Regions from separate parts of the Alteromonas sp. NFXS44 genome, predicted to be linked through region 1. Evidence: predicted binding sites of a transcription regulator. Region 1 holds the regulator's gene; each other region holds the start of a gene.
What was found. Region 1 encodes FliA, which starts transcription of late flagellar genes. Its sites were predicted from a motif close to CTAAAGNTNNNNNNNNNNNNGCCGATA; they were not measured.
Positions count from the first base shown of each region.

Region 1 (4,197 bases):
AGCCTCAAATTCATCATCGGTGATATCTTTACCATCTCCACCAGCGGCTGCTGCCGGAGCGGGTGCAGGAGCTGCCGGCTTAGCAGTTGCATCTGCTGACGGTCTGCCGGGCGCACCGGAACCATGTAGCTGGTCCAGTAACGCTTCAAATTCATCTTCGCTGATATCTTCAATGCTGTTATCGCCGGCAGGCTCTGCAACAGCGGCGGCTTCCGGTGCAACCGGTACCTCTTCAACAATCAGCTCAGGCTCTTCTGCTACCGGCACTTCTTCTGCAGGTGCTGCCGTTTCCCCGCCAAAAATATTTTCGCCGGGGGCTTCAGGCTTGCTCAACTTATGCAGAACATCAACAAGATTTGAATCAGCGGCTTCGAGTGGTTCACGGGCTTTTACCCGCTCAAACATTTCCACTACGACGTCTGTCGCTTGCAGAATGACATCCATTAATTCCGGCGTCAGTGTACGCTGGCCATTACGCATTACGTCAAAGACGTTTTCTGCGCCGTGACAAATCTCAACCAGTTCAGTCAAAGATAAGAAACCTGCGCCACCTTTTACCGTGTGATATCCACGGAAAATCGCGTTGAGGAGGTCAGCGTCTTCCGGATTATTCTCCAGGTCAACTAACTGTTCCTGTAATTGTTCCAAGATTTCTCCGGCTTCGACCAGAAAGTCCTGTAATATATCCTCATCAACATCAAACGACATTCATTCGCTCCCCTAAAAACCAAGGCTCGACAGGAGATCATCCACGTCATCCTGGCCTTGTACTACGTCATCCCGCTTCTCAGCGTTCATGATTGGCCCTTCCGCTTCAACAGCGTCCGGCTTGTTCGTGGTGCTCTGTGCTTTAACAGGTGCATCCCTTTCACCGAACACGGTCAGCATGTTCACAAGGCTGTCTTCGACTTCTTTCACCAGGTCAATCACTCTGCGAATAACCTGGCCTGTCAAATCCTGATAACCCTGTGCCATTAATACTTCGGTCAAAAGGCTATTAAGTTTAGAAGAATCTTTCGACACGTCCTTAAACAGGGCGTCGATATCCATACATAAACTCTTGAATTCACCGAGCTCAATCTGACGGGTCATAAGCTTTTGCCATTCAGGCTCAAGGGCTGTGATCCGGTCTGATAAAGATTCAGCAATGGGCATACAGGACTCTACAGCGTCCATTGTAGTATTAGCCGCTTTTTCAGTTTCTTCAATTACGTAGGTGAGACGCGTTTGCGCATCAGGAATATCATCATTAGCCAGACCAGCAATACGCTCGTCTAACTGGAAGGTGTTGAGGGCGTCATGAAGTTGACGGGTAAGTTTGCCAACTTCAGCAAAAAGTTCGACAGACTCTTTGGCAGATACGGCTTCAAGCAGGGCGCTGGCGGAGTCGTCATCGCCCTGCTCAAGATATGCTACCAGCTGTTTTGCTTCTTCGAGCGAAATAGGGACTTTTTTAGTAGGAGACATCCAGTAATCCTCTTCTCTGGCGGGAGCGGCTGGATCAACCTAAACGCTCAAAAATCTTATCGAGTTTTTCCTTAAGTGTAGCGGCTGTGAAAGGCTTCACAACATATCCGTTTACACCTGCCTGTGCTGCAGCAACGATTTGCTCTTTTTTCGCTTCAGCTGTCACCATCAATACTGGCAAGTGCTTGAGTTTGTCGTCTGCACGAATAGCGCGTAACAGGTCGATACCCTGCATACCTGGCATGTTCCAGTCGGTCACGACAAATTCAAAGTCGCCTTGCTGGAGCATGGGGAGGGCCGTACTTCCATCGTCAGCTTCCTGAATATTGGAAAATCCAAGATCTTTAAGCAGGTTCTTTATGATTCGTCTCATAGTAGAGAAGTCGTCTACTACAAGAATTTTCATACTCTTGTCCAAAATAGCCTCCGGTGAGGATTATCAATCGTTATTAATATTAGTATGTTTTATTCTTCTGCCTGCCATGATTGCATTCGGGCTTTTAGTTTTAACATGGCCTGGCTATGAATCTGGCTGACCCTTGACTCACTGACTTCAAGAACTTCACCGATTTCACGTAAATTCAGTTCTTCATCATAGTACAGGGACAGTACAATTGCTTCCCGTTCAGGTAATGTTGTGATGGCATGCGCCAACGCCTTTTGAAACGCCCCCTGCATTAAATCTTCGAGGGGTGAATCATTACCTTTATTCTGTTCTGTGCTGATTACATCTTCTGACACACCCAGGTCTTCAATACCGACAAGTTTACCGGCATTCACCTCGTTAAGCATTTGATGATAATCATTAATACTGACATTTAGCTTAGCAGCAATTTCTGTATCACGCGCGTCTCTGCCAGTTTCTCTTTCAACTTGTGTTATGGCTTCCGTAATAGCACGGCTATTTTTATGCACTGAACGGGGTGTCCAGTCGCCCTTACGGATTTCATCCAGCATAGCACCACGAATACGGATACCTGCGAAGGTTTCGAAACTGGCCCCTTTCGAGCCGTCGAAATTTCTGGCTGCTTCCAGCAATCCGATCATCCCTGCCTGAATCAGGTCATCCACCAGCACACTGGCAGGCAAACGCGCCATCAGGTGATGGGCAATGCGTTTTACAAGGGATGCATGGCGCTCGACCAGCTGCGACTTGTCGGTCTGCTGCTGGTAAGCTGCCGCTTTACTATTCAACGTTGGCTTCCTACTGCTTGCTTCGTCACCAGTTGTTCAATGAAAAATTCCAGGTGACCACCCGGCTGAGCCGGTACCGGCCAGTTAAGCGCTTTGGTGGCTAACTGACTAATCGCGACGGCCGCAGGAGAACCGGGAAATGCATCCACAATAGCGGTTTGCTTTCTGACTGCCCGACGAATATTTTCGTCGAAAGGCACAGTTGCCACCAATTCTAGTGCCACATCCAGGAATCTGCCTGTCACTTTTGATAATTTACTGAATAATTCCTGCCCTTCACGGATGTCCCGAACCATGTTTGCCACTATTTTGAACCGGAACACGCCGTGTTCACGGTTCAATATTTTAATCAGTGCATAGGCATCGGTCAGAGAAGTCGGTTCGTCACAAACCACGACCATGATGTCCTGCGAGGCACGGGAGAAACTCAGTACCATATCGGAAATACCGGCAGCGGTATCTACAATCAGCACGTCAATCTGCGACCGCAACTCACTGAAAGCACGGATTAATCCGGCATGTTCTGTGGGCGATAACTCAGTCATTGCCTGAGTACCTGAAGTCGCCGGAGCGATTTTAATACCGTGAGGTCCGGTTACCAGAACATCATCAAGTGTGCATTCACCGGATAATACGTGAGAAAGGTTCTTCTCAACACGCAGACCCAGCATGACGTCAACGTTCGCTAATCCTAAATCGGCATCGAGTACCATGACCCGCTTACCTTGCTTGGCCATAGCAATCGCCGTGTTTAATGTAATATTGGTTTTACCAACACCACCTTTGCCGCCGGTAACGGCAATAACCTTTATGAGGCGTGATTGATTCATCTTTCGTAAGCTACTCGCTTGATCTTCGATCATACTGCCTGAACTGAATTAACTTCATGATTACGCTTAGTATGATTCAAACCGTACTTTTTATAAAGCTTTGCAGCGGCAGATACGAGAGATTTTGCATCAGCAACTTTAATATCTTCAGGTACCTGCTGCCCGTCGGTCACATAACTAACTGGCAATTGCTGTTCAACAGCAACACTTAAAACCTCACCCAAACTGTAGCATTCATCAACTTTCGTGAAGATACATCCGTCAAGCTTAACGGAATTATACGCTTCAATGATGCGTTGCAATGCAGGATATTGGGTATTTGCCTGCGCAACCAGGTATTTACGGACAGGTTGCATTTGTCCGTGATTAAATTGACCAAGTTGCTTTATTAAACGACTGTCGCGCTGACTGAAACCAGCCGTGTCTATTAATATTAGACGCTTATGGCGTAACTGGAAGAGAAGTTCGGCTAATTCTTCACTGCTTTGCGCCTTCCTTGTGGTACAGCCAATAATTTTGCCATACGTTGCCAGCTGTTCATAAGCGGCAATACGGTAGGTATCGATAGTGATCATAGCCACCTGATCAGCACCGTATTTTTGCGCATAGCGTGCTGCTAATTTAGCAACAGTCGTGGTTTTGCCTGTTCCCGTTGGACCAACAAGAGCAACCACACCGGTTTGGGTCAGGATATCATTACCGGAAA
Region 1 covers NZ_JAGDEA010000005.1:273,895-278,091, reverse strand. Annotated here, with positions in the region: gene J3369_RS06480 (chemotaxis protein CheA) at 1-708, opposite strand, end outside; gene J3369_RS06475 (protein phosphatase CheZ) at 721-1,467, opposite strand; gene cheY (chemotaxis response regulator CheY) at 1,502-1,885, opposite strand; gene J3369_RS06465 (RNA polymerase sigma factor FliA) at 1,933-2,661, opposite strand; gene J3369_RS06460 (MinD/ParA family protein) at 2,658-3,524, opposite strand; gene flhF (flagellar biosynthesis GTPase FlhF) at 3,521-4,197, opposite strand, start outside.

Region 2 (4,197 bases), on a different contig from region 1:
TGGCTTTCTGGCAATCCTGAAGGCAATCCTTGTATTGAAATTGCCGGTGATGTACACATCAGATTTGAGCATTCAGCCACTATCGCTGTTTGCGGCCCTGCTGTTTCACTTGCCGTGAACGGTGAACCTGCTTCTGAACTGGCCACAATTAACCTCAGCGCCGGAGACGACGTTCAGATTTCGCAGCAGCTTGCAGGTCAACGTTGCTATTTCGCTGTCCAGGGCGCCTGGCAGATACCTGAAATAGCCGGTTCTGTGTGCACCGTGATGCGGGAAAAGCTGGGCGGACTTGCCGGTGACGGAAAGCCTCTTCACGCCGGTGACACAATTCATGTCGTCCCTGCAGCACAGGAAAACATAAGCCGCATATTGCCTGCTTCGATGCTTGCTCCCTATGCCAGTGATGCTCCGGTTGATATTATTCCTGCTTATCAGCATGACATGTTCAGCAGCAGAGTCCGGGCAACTTTTTATTCCTCAGCCTACAGTGTGACACCGCAAAGTGACCGCATGGGTTATCGCCTGAGTGGTCCTGCCATATCGTCGGGTTTTGAAGCTATGCGCTCAGAAGGGATTAATTGCGGTTCTGTGCAGGTGCCTGCAGACGGTCAGCCGATTATAATGCTGGCTGACAGACAAACTCTGGGCGGTTATCCCAAAATCGGCGTAATAGCGCCATATGATCTTCCGAGGGTAGCGCAGTCTGTTCCCGGCACAACATTAACGTTTAATCCGGTGGATCCGGAAAATGCCCGTGGGACATGGCTGTTAAGGCAAGCCCGTATTGACAATTTTTTCAGGAACAATTGATATCTGATGACAATCGCGTTTTTAAATGACCAGTTTTTACCCCTTGAAGAAGCACGTATTTCTCCGATGGACAGAGGTTTTCTGTTCGGCGACGGTATTTACGAGGTGATCCCTACCCTGCACGGTAAAGCTGTTGGTATGAACGCCCACCTCGACCGGTTACAAAACGGGCTCGATGAGCTGGCAATTACAAATCCGAAAACAAAGGCACAATGGACAGAGCTGGTCAGTGAACTGGTGACGAAAAATACACAAGCTCTGAATTCTGCGTCAGTGGGTGTGTATATTCAGGTATCACGGGGTACTGAGATGAAACGTGCCCATGGTTATCCTGACAATATTACTCCCACTGTGTTCGCTTTTGCGTTTGCTACCGCCGCGCCGCCGGTGCCGGATAAAGCCGCAGTGGTAACCTTTGATGTCGCCAGTGGTGAAGATAAGCGCTGGCAGCGTTGTAACATCAAATCCACATCGCTGCTCGGCAATGTGATGCATTATCAGCAAGGCCGGCAGGCCGGTAAACAGGAAATCATTCTGTTGAACAGCCGCAGAGAAGTGACTGAGGCCAGTTCATGCAACGTGTTCGTTGTGAAAGAAGGTATTATCATGACACCACCGCTGGATCATCAAATTCTGCCGGGAATTACCCGGAAGCTGGTCATTGAAAGTCTTGCAGCAGAAGGCGTTGAGGTGCAGGAAGTACCGGTCACAGCAGAAGTATTGTTCAGTGCTGATGAAGTGTGGCTAACCAGCTCCAGTAAGGAAATCAGCCCTGTTACCTCGGTGGATGATAAACCCGTGGGGAACGGGCAGGCAGGTGATGTATGGCTTAAAGCCATCACTGCTTTCAACAAACACAAGTTTACGTTATAAAAAAACCTGCACGCTGTGCAGGTTTATTTAATCTTAACGACCGGCGACTCAGTCGTCGGTTTTATCACAGGTACCGTCTTTACATTCACCGTAAAGATAGAGGCTGTGATGTGTCAGTTTGATGTTATTGCGTTCGGCAATTTCAATTTGACGTTGTTCAATCACGTCATCTTCAAACTCGATGACTTTGCCACATTTCAGACACACCAGATGGTCGTGGTGCTCTTTATGACTGATTTCAAATACTGACTTGCCACCTTCAAAATGGTGACGGTTCAAAATACCAGCGTCATCAAACTGGTTAAGCACACGGTATACCGTCGCAAGACCAATTTCCTCACCCTGATCGATCAGAATTTTATACACATCTTCAGCACTGATATGCTGGTTGGCAGGTTCCTGCAGGATCTGCAGAATTTTTAAACGGGGAAGTGTAACTTTCAAACCCGCTTTTTTTAGTTCTTTATTTTGATCCATAAATAATCACTTCTGGAAGCTCTTCTGATTTAACGCTCATTATAGGTACTTTGCCAGGTTTTAAAAGTAAAAGCGCGGATATCTTCAACATTAATCTGCAGATTAAATCATTGATCCCTGTCATTTATCCATACGTTTTTTAAGGACTTTGTGCAGCTAACCGGACCCTGCAGGCGGTATGCAGAGAGTTATTCAGGATTTACCCTCTCAACGAACTAAAGCATTGTTAAGTTTCTACCGATAAGTTCAATGAAAGCTATGCATTTTTCGCTGCAAAATAGCGACTTTTCCGGGATGTTTTCAACATTATTTATCTTGCCGGCAATTACGGAACATTGTGCGCAGACATATTTCCTGGCCAAAAAACGGCAAGGCCGGAAAACTTATATTAAAATCAATGATAACCATGTTACGGAAATAAAACCGAAGATTGGGATAAGAAGATGCGCCTGACTGTTGTACAAAAAATAACACTTGGTTTTGCCCTGTTCGGCTGTTTATTGCTGATCACCAGTTTACTTGCTTATCTGGGACTCAGCGACATCCGCCGTTCTGCTGAAACGGTGGCCACCGAGAAAATGCCGGTTCAGACAAAAATGATGTCCCTGAAGTCAGATGCATTGTCTCTGGCGACCGTAACGGCAAACGGTTACTACATGGATGAGCTTTCAGCACTGAATAAAAACAAAGATGTGTTTGAGGCACTGAGTGAGGTATTTTCTGAAGATCTCGCTATTTTCGATACCACCTTTGGTAATCACACAGAATCCAAACAGGCCGTAGAGGCGGGTAACACATTTATTCGTGAGAGCAGGACGGTGTACGAAGCGCTTATAAGCAGCAAACAAATACAATTGTCACTGGCAAAGCAGCGGGAAGAAGCTATCTCTCATATTGATGAAGCCGGAGCGCTGATGATGGATTTAAGCTTTCTGGATAACGGACAACCCGGTATCGATGCGCTGGCCGGCCTCGGTGCGAATATAGATAATAAATTGCTTACTTTGAGTTCGGTAGTCACAGAACTGGTTAAGTCTGAAGATCCTGAAGATTCACTGGTGATCCTGGATGACCTGGACTATCAGCTGAGCAATCTGGCGGTAGACACCGAATATCTGTTCCGGTCTGCCAGTGGCCTGAATACCGACGGTATCATCAGCAATTTTCAGCAGCAGTATGATGCCATGCTGGCTATTCTCACCGGAGAATCCGGTCTGATGGCGGGCCAGAAAGAGAAGTTATCACACATCGCCCATGCCACAGAAAGCCGTCAGCGTGCCAACACATCGCTGGCGCAGGCTACCTCTACAATCAATAACCTTTACGAAGAAGTCACTGAAGAAACCCTGAAAGGGCAAAACCTGATTCTGGACACTGTGCAAGACAGCCTTGTTGATACGCTGGTGGTGTCGTTTATTGGTCTGGTGGCTGCAGTTGCACTCACTCTCATTGTGCGTAAAAGCATTGCCGGGCCGCTGCAAAATATCACCCGTGGTCTCGGCCGGATCAGCGAAGGGGATTTATCGTATCGTCTGAAGACACAGGGCAATGATGAATTTGCCGATTTGTCGGCAAAGGTAAACAGTTTAACTGAAGCTCTCAGAGATCTTATCGGTAACATTCAGCAACAGGAACGTACGCTGCTGGATGTGGCCAGAGAAAGTGTTGAAATGGGGGAACGCAGTCTGGAGCAGGTCGCCCAACAGCGCGACAGGGTCCGTAAAACCTCCTCAGATACTGCCAGTGTAAGAAGCACCAGTGAAAAGAACCTCGCAATGATTCAGCAATCGGTGGATGAACTTGACCGGGTCGCAAATCAGACGCAGCAAACATCTGAACTGGTTGCACAAAACCGGCAACAGGTTGCAGAACAATCAGGCCAGGCATCGGCATCGGCCAGTATCATTAACCGGCTGGATGAGAACAGCCGCAGCATCGGCAGTATCCTTGACGTCATTAAAACCATCGCGGAACAAACAAACTTGCTGGCGCTCAATGCTGCGATAGAAGCTGCACGAGCCGGTGATCAGGGCCGCG
Region 2 covers NZ_JAGDEA010000008.1:98,759-102,955, reverse strand. Annotated here, with positions in the region: gene J3369_RS11515 (5-oxoprolinase subunit C family protein) at 1-810, shown strand, start outside; gene J3369_RS11510 (aminotransferase class IV) at 817-1,683, shown strand; gene fur (ferric iron uptake transcriptional regulator) at 1,732-2,160, opposite strand; gene J3369_RS11500 (HAMP domain-containing methyl-accepting chemotaxis protein) at 2,604-4,197, shown strand, end outside.
Region 2: the regulator FliA is predicted to act here: its motif matches at 2,377-2,403, upstream of J3369_RS11500 (HAMP domain-containing methyl-accepting chemotaxis protein).

Region 3 (4,197 bases), on a different contig from region 1:
TTTGTCGAATCGTCGACATGCGGCCGGCACGGCCGGTCAAAATTTTATGCGGGTAAGCCTGATGGCCAACATCCCATAATAAACGGTCGAAAGGGGTGTTATACACATAGTGTAAAGCCACGGTCAGTTCTACTGTGCCAAGACCGGAAGCAAAATGGCCACTTGTCTGACTGACTGAAGCTAATAAAAACTGTCGCAACTCATCAGCCAGTTCACGGAGTTTTTCCTGTGGCAGCTTTCTGAGTTCATCCGGCGTCAGTGCCTGTGCCAGAACAGGATAGTGCGTTAATTCTAAACTCATTGTTATCGTTTCATTATGTTGTTTAGCATAAATCAGTATGTCCGTTTTACCATCAGGTCCGTAAACTCAGACAGCAATCCGGTATTGTAGGGCAAACTGTCTAAAGCTTGAAGGGCGCTGGCATGAAGACGGTTTAATTCAGCCTTCGCCTGTGCCATTCCCAGTAATGCCGGAAACGTATTTTTGCCAAGTTCAATATCGGAACCCTGCGGTTTGCCGGTGATTTCGGCATCACCTTCCACATCCAGAATGTCATCCTGAATTTGAAAGGCCAGTCCCATGTCTCCCGCGTAACCCGTCAGTGCTTCGCGGTGTTCCGGTTTAAGATCACTGCAAAGTACCGTAATCATTTCCGCACAGGCCTGTAGCAATGCGCCGGTTTTAAGGCGATGCAGGCGGGTAAGAGATGCAATGTCGATGGTGGAACCGGTAGCTGCAAGGTCTATCGCCTGACCACCGCACATGCCGGCGTAACCAGAAGCTCTGGCTAGAATGCTGACCAGTTTTGCGCGCTGACCATTGGCGTAGTCGCTCATGGGAGCATCAGCAAGAATACTGAACGCCAGGGTTTGCAAGGCATCTCCGGCAAGGATAGCCGTCGCCTCATCAAACTGAATGTGACAGGTGGGCTTTCCGCGGCGAAGATCGTCATCGTCCATTGCCGGCAGGTCGTCATGGGCCAGAGAATAGGCATGAATGCATTCTATCGCCATGCTCACTGCGGCCTGATCCTGACCGGGAATATCCAGTGTATTACCGATGATATGTACCAGTAATGGACGCATACGTTTGCCACCGGCAAGGAGCGCATATTCCATGGCTGCGCGAAGTTGTGGTGCGTGATCAGGAAGTGCGGCAACGAGGCGCAGCAAGCTTTCGTCAGTGTCGTGCTTAATCTTCTGACGTAAGCTGTCAATATTTGTCATGAATTACCTGTATAACAAGGTGGAGCGGAGCGGTCTCTCCGCCAGATTTTATCAGTCTTCAGAAGGGGTGAAATCAACCAGCGTTTGTTCACCTTGCTCAGCGAGCAATATTTTGACTTTCTGTTCTGCCTGCGCGAGAGCCTGTTGACTCAGACGGGATAATTTTACGCCACGTTCGAATTTTTCTAAAGCTTCATTCAGCGGCAATTCTCCCGATTCCATTTCCGTCACGATGGCTTCAAGTTCTGCCAGTGATGCTTCAAAAGAGGGCGCAGATGGCGTTTTTTCAGTGGTCACGTCGGATACCCGGTGCAGTTTTAATGATAATCGCGCACATTAACCGGGCAGGCACGCGGGGTCAATTGGTTTGTCCTGTTCCTGTGTGGTCAAACGGCGGGTATCTCTCTGGTTTTGTTGGTGATACCTAATAATCAGCATTCATCTGGTAATCTTGTATTTTGATTATAGAATTCATAATACCGGCCGATAGAGTTAATGGCATCGCGATAAGAGAGTTTTTGAGGAGCAATAAGTGGATTTAGCAACCGTCATAGGCATGTTAGGTGGTATCGGCTTTATTGTCATGGCCATGATCCTGGGTGGGGAGTTGGGCATGTTCGTCGATGTAGCCTCAGTGCTCATTGTATTCTGTGGTTCTATCTTCGTAGTGATGTCTCAGTTTACGCTGGGTCAGTTTTTCGGTGCCGGTAAAGTGGCCGGCAAAGCATTCATGTTCAAAATCGATCCGCCGGAAGTGCTGATTGAAAAAATCGTTGAGATGGCAGATGCGGCCCGTAAGGGCGGGTTTCTCGCACTGGAAGAAGCCGAAATCGATAATGCCTTTATGCAAAAGGGCGTAGATATGCTGGTAGATGGCCACGACATTGAAGTGGTCAGAGAAACGCTGAAAAAAGATATTCAGATGACCACTGAGCGCCATGAGTTCGGTGGTTCAATTTTTAAAGGTCTGGCCGATGTTGCGCCGGCGATGGGGATGATCGGTACACTGGTTGGTCTGGTTGCCATGCTATCAAACATGGATGATCCTAAATCAATCGGTCCTGCCATGGCGGTAGCACTTTTAACAACACTTTACGGTGCCTTCCTGGCAAACGTTATCTGTTTGCCAATTGCCGCTAAACTGGAAAACCGTAAAGAGGAAGAGAAACTGAATCAGTCTCTGGTCCTTGACGGCATCGTCGGTATTGCTGACGGTCAGAACCCGAAAGTCATTGAGGGGATTTTGAAAAACTACATCGCTGCCGGCAAACGTGGCAGCGGGGACGAGGAGTAATCTGCTATGTCAGATGAATGCCCTAAATGCCCCCCTCCCGGCCTGCCTGCGTGGATGGGGACATTCGCTGACCTGATGTCACTGTTGATGTGCTTCTTCGTTCTGCTGTTGTCTTTCTCGGAAATGGATGTATTGAAATTTAAGCAAATCGCCGGCTCCATGAAGTTTGCTTTCGGTGTGCAGAATAAAATTGAAGTCAAAGACATTCCCAAGGGAACCAGTGTTATCGCGATGGAGTTTCGCCCGGGCCGTCCGGATCCGACGCCTATTGAGACCATTCAGCAGCAAACCATCGATATGACTCAGCCGACACTGGAGTTTCAGGCAGGGGATGAGGACTCATCCGGTGGCCGGCAAACACAGCGCGGATCCCAGCGTGGTGGTCAGGCTCAGCAAACTGCGTCAGACTCCGCGGCTTCATCATCACAAAGCTCTGACAAAGAGCAGGACAACGAAATGATGAAGAAGGTGGCTGAACAACTGCAAAAAGAAGTGGCGGACGGCTCTATTGAAATGGAGTCTTTGGGCCAGCAACTGACTATCCGGATCAGAGAAAACGGTTCATTTTCCGCCGGTTCAGCTTTTTTGCAGCCTCAGTTTAAGCCTATATTGAGAAAAATCGGCACCTTACTGGCAGAAATGCCCGGTGAAATAGCAATCTCAGGACACAGTGACGGCCAGCATATTGCCAATGAGCTGTACCGCTCTAACTGGGATTTGTCTGCACAACGCGCTGTGGCCGTGGCGGAAGAAATCCGCAAAGCGCCGGGATTTGATGAGTCACGCATGTCCGTGACCGGTCTGGCTGACACTAAACCTCTGGTTGAAAACGCAGCCACTGCTGACGACCGTGCCCGCAACCGCCGGGTAGAAATTAACATCAATCAGGGCAAACCGTTATTGTCTGAACCTATTTCGGTGCTGGAAGAATAGCAGGGCGGGGAAAGGGCGCAGCGATTAAGCGCTACGCTCCCCGTTGTATTGTATCTCTGAAGTGAGGTTTTGACAGGACCAGCTGAACCGTCGAAATAGTCCGTTCCAGAAACCCGCCTTCGCAATATTTAAGATAGTAAGTCCACATGCGCATGAAGCGCTCGTCATAACCATCCTGCATCAGCGGTTCTTTGGCATTGATGAAAGCCTTGTACCAGTCATCCAGCGTCCTGGCATAATCCAGCCCGATATCCTGTAAATCTCTTACGGATAAGTCACTGAAACGTTTGAGGTAGTCGTTGATAACCAGCTGTGAGGGCAGAAAACCGCCCGGGAAAATATATTTCTGAATAAAATCCACACTCTTGCTGTAACTGTCGTAACGGCGGTCATCAATGACAATAGACTGCAATAACATCAAACCATCGGCTTTCAGTAGTGAGGCGCATTTATCAAAAAAGTTACCCAGATAACGTTTACCTACAGCTTCAATCATCTCGATGGACACCAGTTTGTCATACTGGCCCTCGAGTGTCCGGTAATCCTGTTTTAACAGGGTGATTCTGTCACTCAGATTTTCTCTTTTTATCCAGGCAGCAGCGTAAGCATGTTGCTCTTCTGAGATAGTCGTGGTGGTGACTTTACAGCCATAGTGTTTTGCTGCATAAACTGCCAGACCGCCCCAGCCGGTGCCGATTTCCATCAGGTGATCTGTCGGTTTCAGCTGTAGTTTGTCACAAATC
Region 3 covers NZ_JAGDEA010000011.1:18,180-22,376, reverse strand. Annotated here, with positions in the region: gene dxs (1-deoxy-D-xylulose-5-phosphate synthase) at 1-301, opposite strand, end outside; gene J3369_RS13830 (farnesyl diphosphate synthase) at 334-1,227, opposite strand; gene xseB (exodeoxyribonuclease VII small subunit) at 1,279-1,524, opposite strand; gene pomA (flagellar motor protein PomA) at 1,760-2,521, shown strand; gene J3369_RS13815 (flagellar motor protein MotB) at 2,528-3,454, shown strand; gene J3369_RS13810 (class I SAM-dependent methyltransferase) at 3,486-4,197, opposite strand, start outside.
Region 3: the regulator FliA is predicted to act here: its motif matches at 1,690-1,716, upstream of pomA (flagellar motor protein PomA).

Region 4 (4,197 bases), on a different contig from region 1:
TTTATCGGTATAAGGCTGACTGCCCCAGAAATGAGCCAGCGAGTTAATAAAGAAAGTGACATGGTGGACCATGAATAAACGGAATACACCGGCAAAAAGAATCATACTCAGTACATCGCCGTTCAACCAGCCAAGCAAACCTGTGATCCCGAAGTTTGCGACAAGCACGATAGGCAGGTAATACTTGTGTTGCCACACAACCACCGGATCTTTTTGTAAATCCCGGCAGTTGCTGTAATCGTCATAGCGATGAGACTGATATTCTCTCAGCATCCAGCCAATATGGGCGAACCAGAGGCCCTTTTTAGCTGAGTACGGGTCTTTGTCGTTTTGATCCACATGACGGTGATGGATACGGTGATCGGAAGACCAGTGCAGGATACTGTTTTGCAATGCCATTGCACCGCCGATGGCGAGAATGACCCGTACAACAATATTGGCGTCATAGGTTTTATGAGACCACAGACGGTGATAGCCGGCAGTAATAGACATACCGGTGAAATAAAATAATACGACAGCCGTCACCACTTCCGTGGTGTCGAATCCCATGGTGACCGCCCAAAGGGGCACTGCCAGTAACGCAATTGCACCGGTAATAATAAATACCAGAACATTGGTCAGGATAATTGGTGGTTTTTTCATGATAACAACTCGGCTTACAACTGTACGCTAATTTATCGTTTTCACCGGGCGCAGGCAAGGGAAAAGCGACATTTTCAGCTTTAAGTATAGTGAAGATTTTGTGAAACTGATGTGCCGTCATCGCCGGGGTAAGGTACAATCGTTACCGTTTACAGGTATCCGGAATGAAAAGAAGGAGTTGGCGGTGAGTCGTCAGGAGCAAAAATTAAAAACCCGCCAGAATATTATCAATGCTGCTTTTGGTTTGCTCGATGAGCAGCGCAGTTTGTCTGCTATCAGTTTGCGTGAAGTTTCCCGTGCAGCCGGTATTGCGCCGACTTCTTTCTACCGTCACTTTAAAGATATGGACGAACTCGGTCTGACGCTGGTGGACGAGGCGGGTCTTGCACTCCGTCAACTGATGCGTCAGGCAAGACGCCGTATCGCCAGTGGCGGCGGGGTTATCGATACGTCGGTCGATACCTTCATGGAATTTATTACCGCCAATACAAACGTGTTCAGATTACTGCTCCGTGAACACACCGGCACTTCAACTGCGTACCGGATGGCAGTACTGAGGGAAATTCAGCATTTTATTGAAGAACTGGCTGATTATATTGTGGAAAGTCAGGGCGCAGAGCATCAACTGGCAAGTCTTCAGGCAGAAGCCATGGTCCGGCTTGTATTCAGTGCCGGAGCTGAAGCATTAGAAGTGGATGTGCCGTTGAGGCAGGAAATTGGCCACAGGGTAAAAGCGCAATTGCGTTTTGTACAGTTGGGGGCAAAAGTCTATCGCCCCCGGAAAGTCAGAAGTGAGTAATTAACGGTTTTTCTTCACCAGTTTTACGCCGGCCTCAATGTGGTGCGTAAAAGGGAATTGATCGAACAAGGCAGACGCCACCAGATCGTGGGTTTGCGACAATGTCGCCAGATTCGCTGCCAGCGTGTCGGGGTTACAGGAAATATAAATAATTTCCGGATAGTCCTGAATCATCTTCAGTGATTCTTCATCAAGACCGGCTCTTGGCGGGTCAACCAGCACCGTCGTAAAGTTGTAACCTGATAAATCAATGCCGTTAAGGCGGGAAAACTGACGTCCGGTTCTTAATGCTTCCGTAAATTCTTCAGCAGACAGACGAACAATCTCCACATTGTCTATGTTGTTCACTTCAATGTTAAATTGCGCAGCGTTCACTGAAGGTTTGGCGATTTCAGTGCCGATGACTTTGCGAAACTGGCTGGCCATAGGCAGTGAGAAATTACCGGCTCCGCAGTACATTTCAAGCAGATCGCCGCTGGTGTTTTCACACACAGACAATGCCCATTCGATCATGCGGCAGTTCACTTTTGCATTCGGCTGGGTAAAGCTGTTTTCGATATGCCTGAATTGATAGTGTCGTCCGTTTACCGGCAGCGATTCGATGATAAAGTCATTGCCCAGAATTTTCTTCTGCTTACGTGCACGGCCGATAACATTCACTGTACCGAAGGTGTCAGACATCGTATCTTGCATCGCCCGCGCAGCCGTTTCCCATTCATCATCCAGCTGACGGTGATACAAAAGGCTTATCACCAGCTCACCTGACAACCCGCTCAGATAATCAATCTGAAATAACTTCTTTCTCAGTACCCGGCTGGGACGAAGTGCTGTCATTAAAGTTTGCATAGCAGCATTGATGGTATCGCTTGCCGGCGGGAAGGTGTCAACGCGATACTTTTCTTTCGTCTCGCTGTTGAACATGATGTGATACAAGTCATCGCCATCATGCCATACCCGAAATTCTGCCCGCATGCGGTAGCCGGTTTCTTCAGAGGCAAACACAGACATCTCAGTTTGACCATATTGATCAAGTAGTTGTGACAGTCGCGAGATCTTCTCGTCTAACTGCGCGGTATATTGCTGACTGTGTGTCTGAGTTGTCATGGTTATAGCTTCATCTTGTTTGCCGGGCTGCGCATTGTAGTGTCTTAAATTATTTGTGCAAACACTGTTCTGAGATTGCATTAAAATTAAACAATTCGTTAAGTCTGCCGATAACTAATGTGAGGTTAGTGAGGACAACATTATGAACGTGGGTGAAATTAAGGCATTTGTTAGTGAGCAGAAGCCGGCTGTTGCAGAACAGAAGGCACCTGAAGACCCTAATAAAGCAATCAAAAAGCAGTTACAGCAGGATGGACTTCGTCAGGCTGCTGAATTTCAGCAGCGGCAAATCGCAATGGTAAGCGTCAGTAGTTCGCAGACGACCATTGGCCTGAAAGTCTACAGTTCGTCAATGGAGCAACAGGTTACCGTTGACGGACAGCGTGGTAAGTTTGCAAAAGATGATACGTCAGATAAAGAGAAGGAAACCTCTTTATTTGATTTTGAGGAAGTGGCAAAAAACGTTTTGCGTTTTGTCGGTGGTGTCATTCAGGGCGCTGCAAGAGGTGGTGCGGATGAAGAGAAACTCGGTAATCTTTTTTCGCAGGCGAGAGAAGGGGTTTCCCGGGGAATTGCCATGGCAGAAAAAGATCTGGGAGGCCTGATGAATGATGATATCTCAACAGGCATCGACAGGAGCCGCAGTCTCATCGAATACCGCATTAATGCACTGGAGTCTGATCTGCTCGGTATTCAGAATGAAGATCAACTTGCTGCAGGTGGTGTTGCATCAGCTCTGAACGTTAACAGCAGCAACTCAGAATCTGCCAGTCTGACAATTCGTACCAGAGATGGTGATGAAGTGCAGTTGAGCTTTGAGAGTCTGAGGGCTTATCAATATGCCAGCGAGCAAACCGTCGCTTATACGACTGAGCAGGGGCAGGGTGGTGACGGTAATGGTTATCAGAATGTCGTCGCTACAGATAGCACTTCTTACTCGTACTTTGATCGTCAGGGGATCAGTTTCTCTCTGAAAGGCGAGCTGGATGAAGGTGAATTAACGGCCATTGCAGATTTAGTGGAATCCGTTAACGATCTGGCTGATACGTTCTTTGGTGGCGATCTGGATAAGGCGTTTGAGAAAGCGCTGGAACTGGGTTTTGATGATCAGGAACTTACGGGTTACGCATTGCAACTGAACAGAACGCAGCAAACGGAAGTTGTGAAAACTTACGGTGCTATTCAGCATTATCGAGACGGCAGCGAGTCCGGTTCCCACGGCGATGAAGCGAAGCCTGTTGCACAATATCTGAATAAGATGCTTAACGTCTTTGATTCGGCGAGACAACAACTGGCTTCAGGTGAAGACTTCAACACTCTGATAAATGGCCTGATCAACGAAATGAAGGATGTGCAGGTGCCTGATTTAGTATCTGCTATAAATCGTTTCCATAGCTTTAATCAGCGTTTACTTGACGCAATGCCGGGCGAGCAGCAGAAAACTCAGCCAGTAGAGCCTCCGGCAAGCGAAAGCTGAAAGATACGGGCGGACTATTAAAGTAGTGATGCCCAATTCAATATTCAGATAAAAAAGAACCCCGGCATGCCGGGGTTCTTTAATGCTTGTGTAGTACGACTACTCGGTTTCTCCTTTCTCCCTTGCAGCACGTACTTTCAACGTTCTTTCCAGAAATACTTTATCGTTCAGTTCC
Region 4 covers NZ_JAGDEA010000012.1:925-5,121, reverse strand. Annotated here, with positions in the region: gene J3369_RS17210 (acyl-CoA desaturase) at 1-642, opposite strand, end outside; gene fabR (HTH-type transcriptional repressor FabR) at 827-1,441, shown strand; gene trmA (tRNA (uridine(54)-C5)-methyltransferase TrmA) at 1,442-2,545, opposite strand; gene J3369_RS17195 (DUF5610 domain-containing protein) at 2,688-4,022, shown strand; gene J3369_RS17190 (RNA recognition motif domain-containing protein) at 4,122-4,197, opposite strand, start outside.
Region 4: the regulator FliA is predicted to act here: its motif matches at 2,632-2,658, upstream of J3369_RS17195 (DUF5610 domain-containing protein).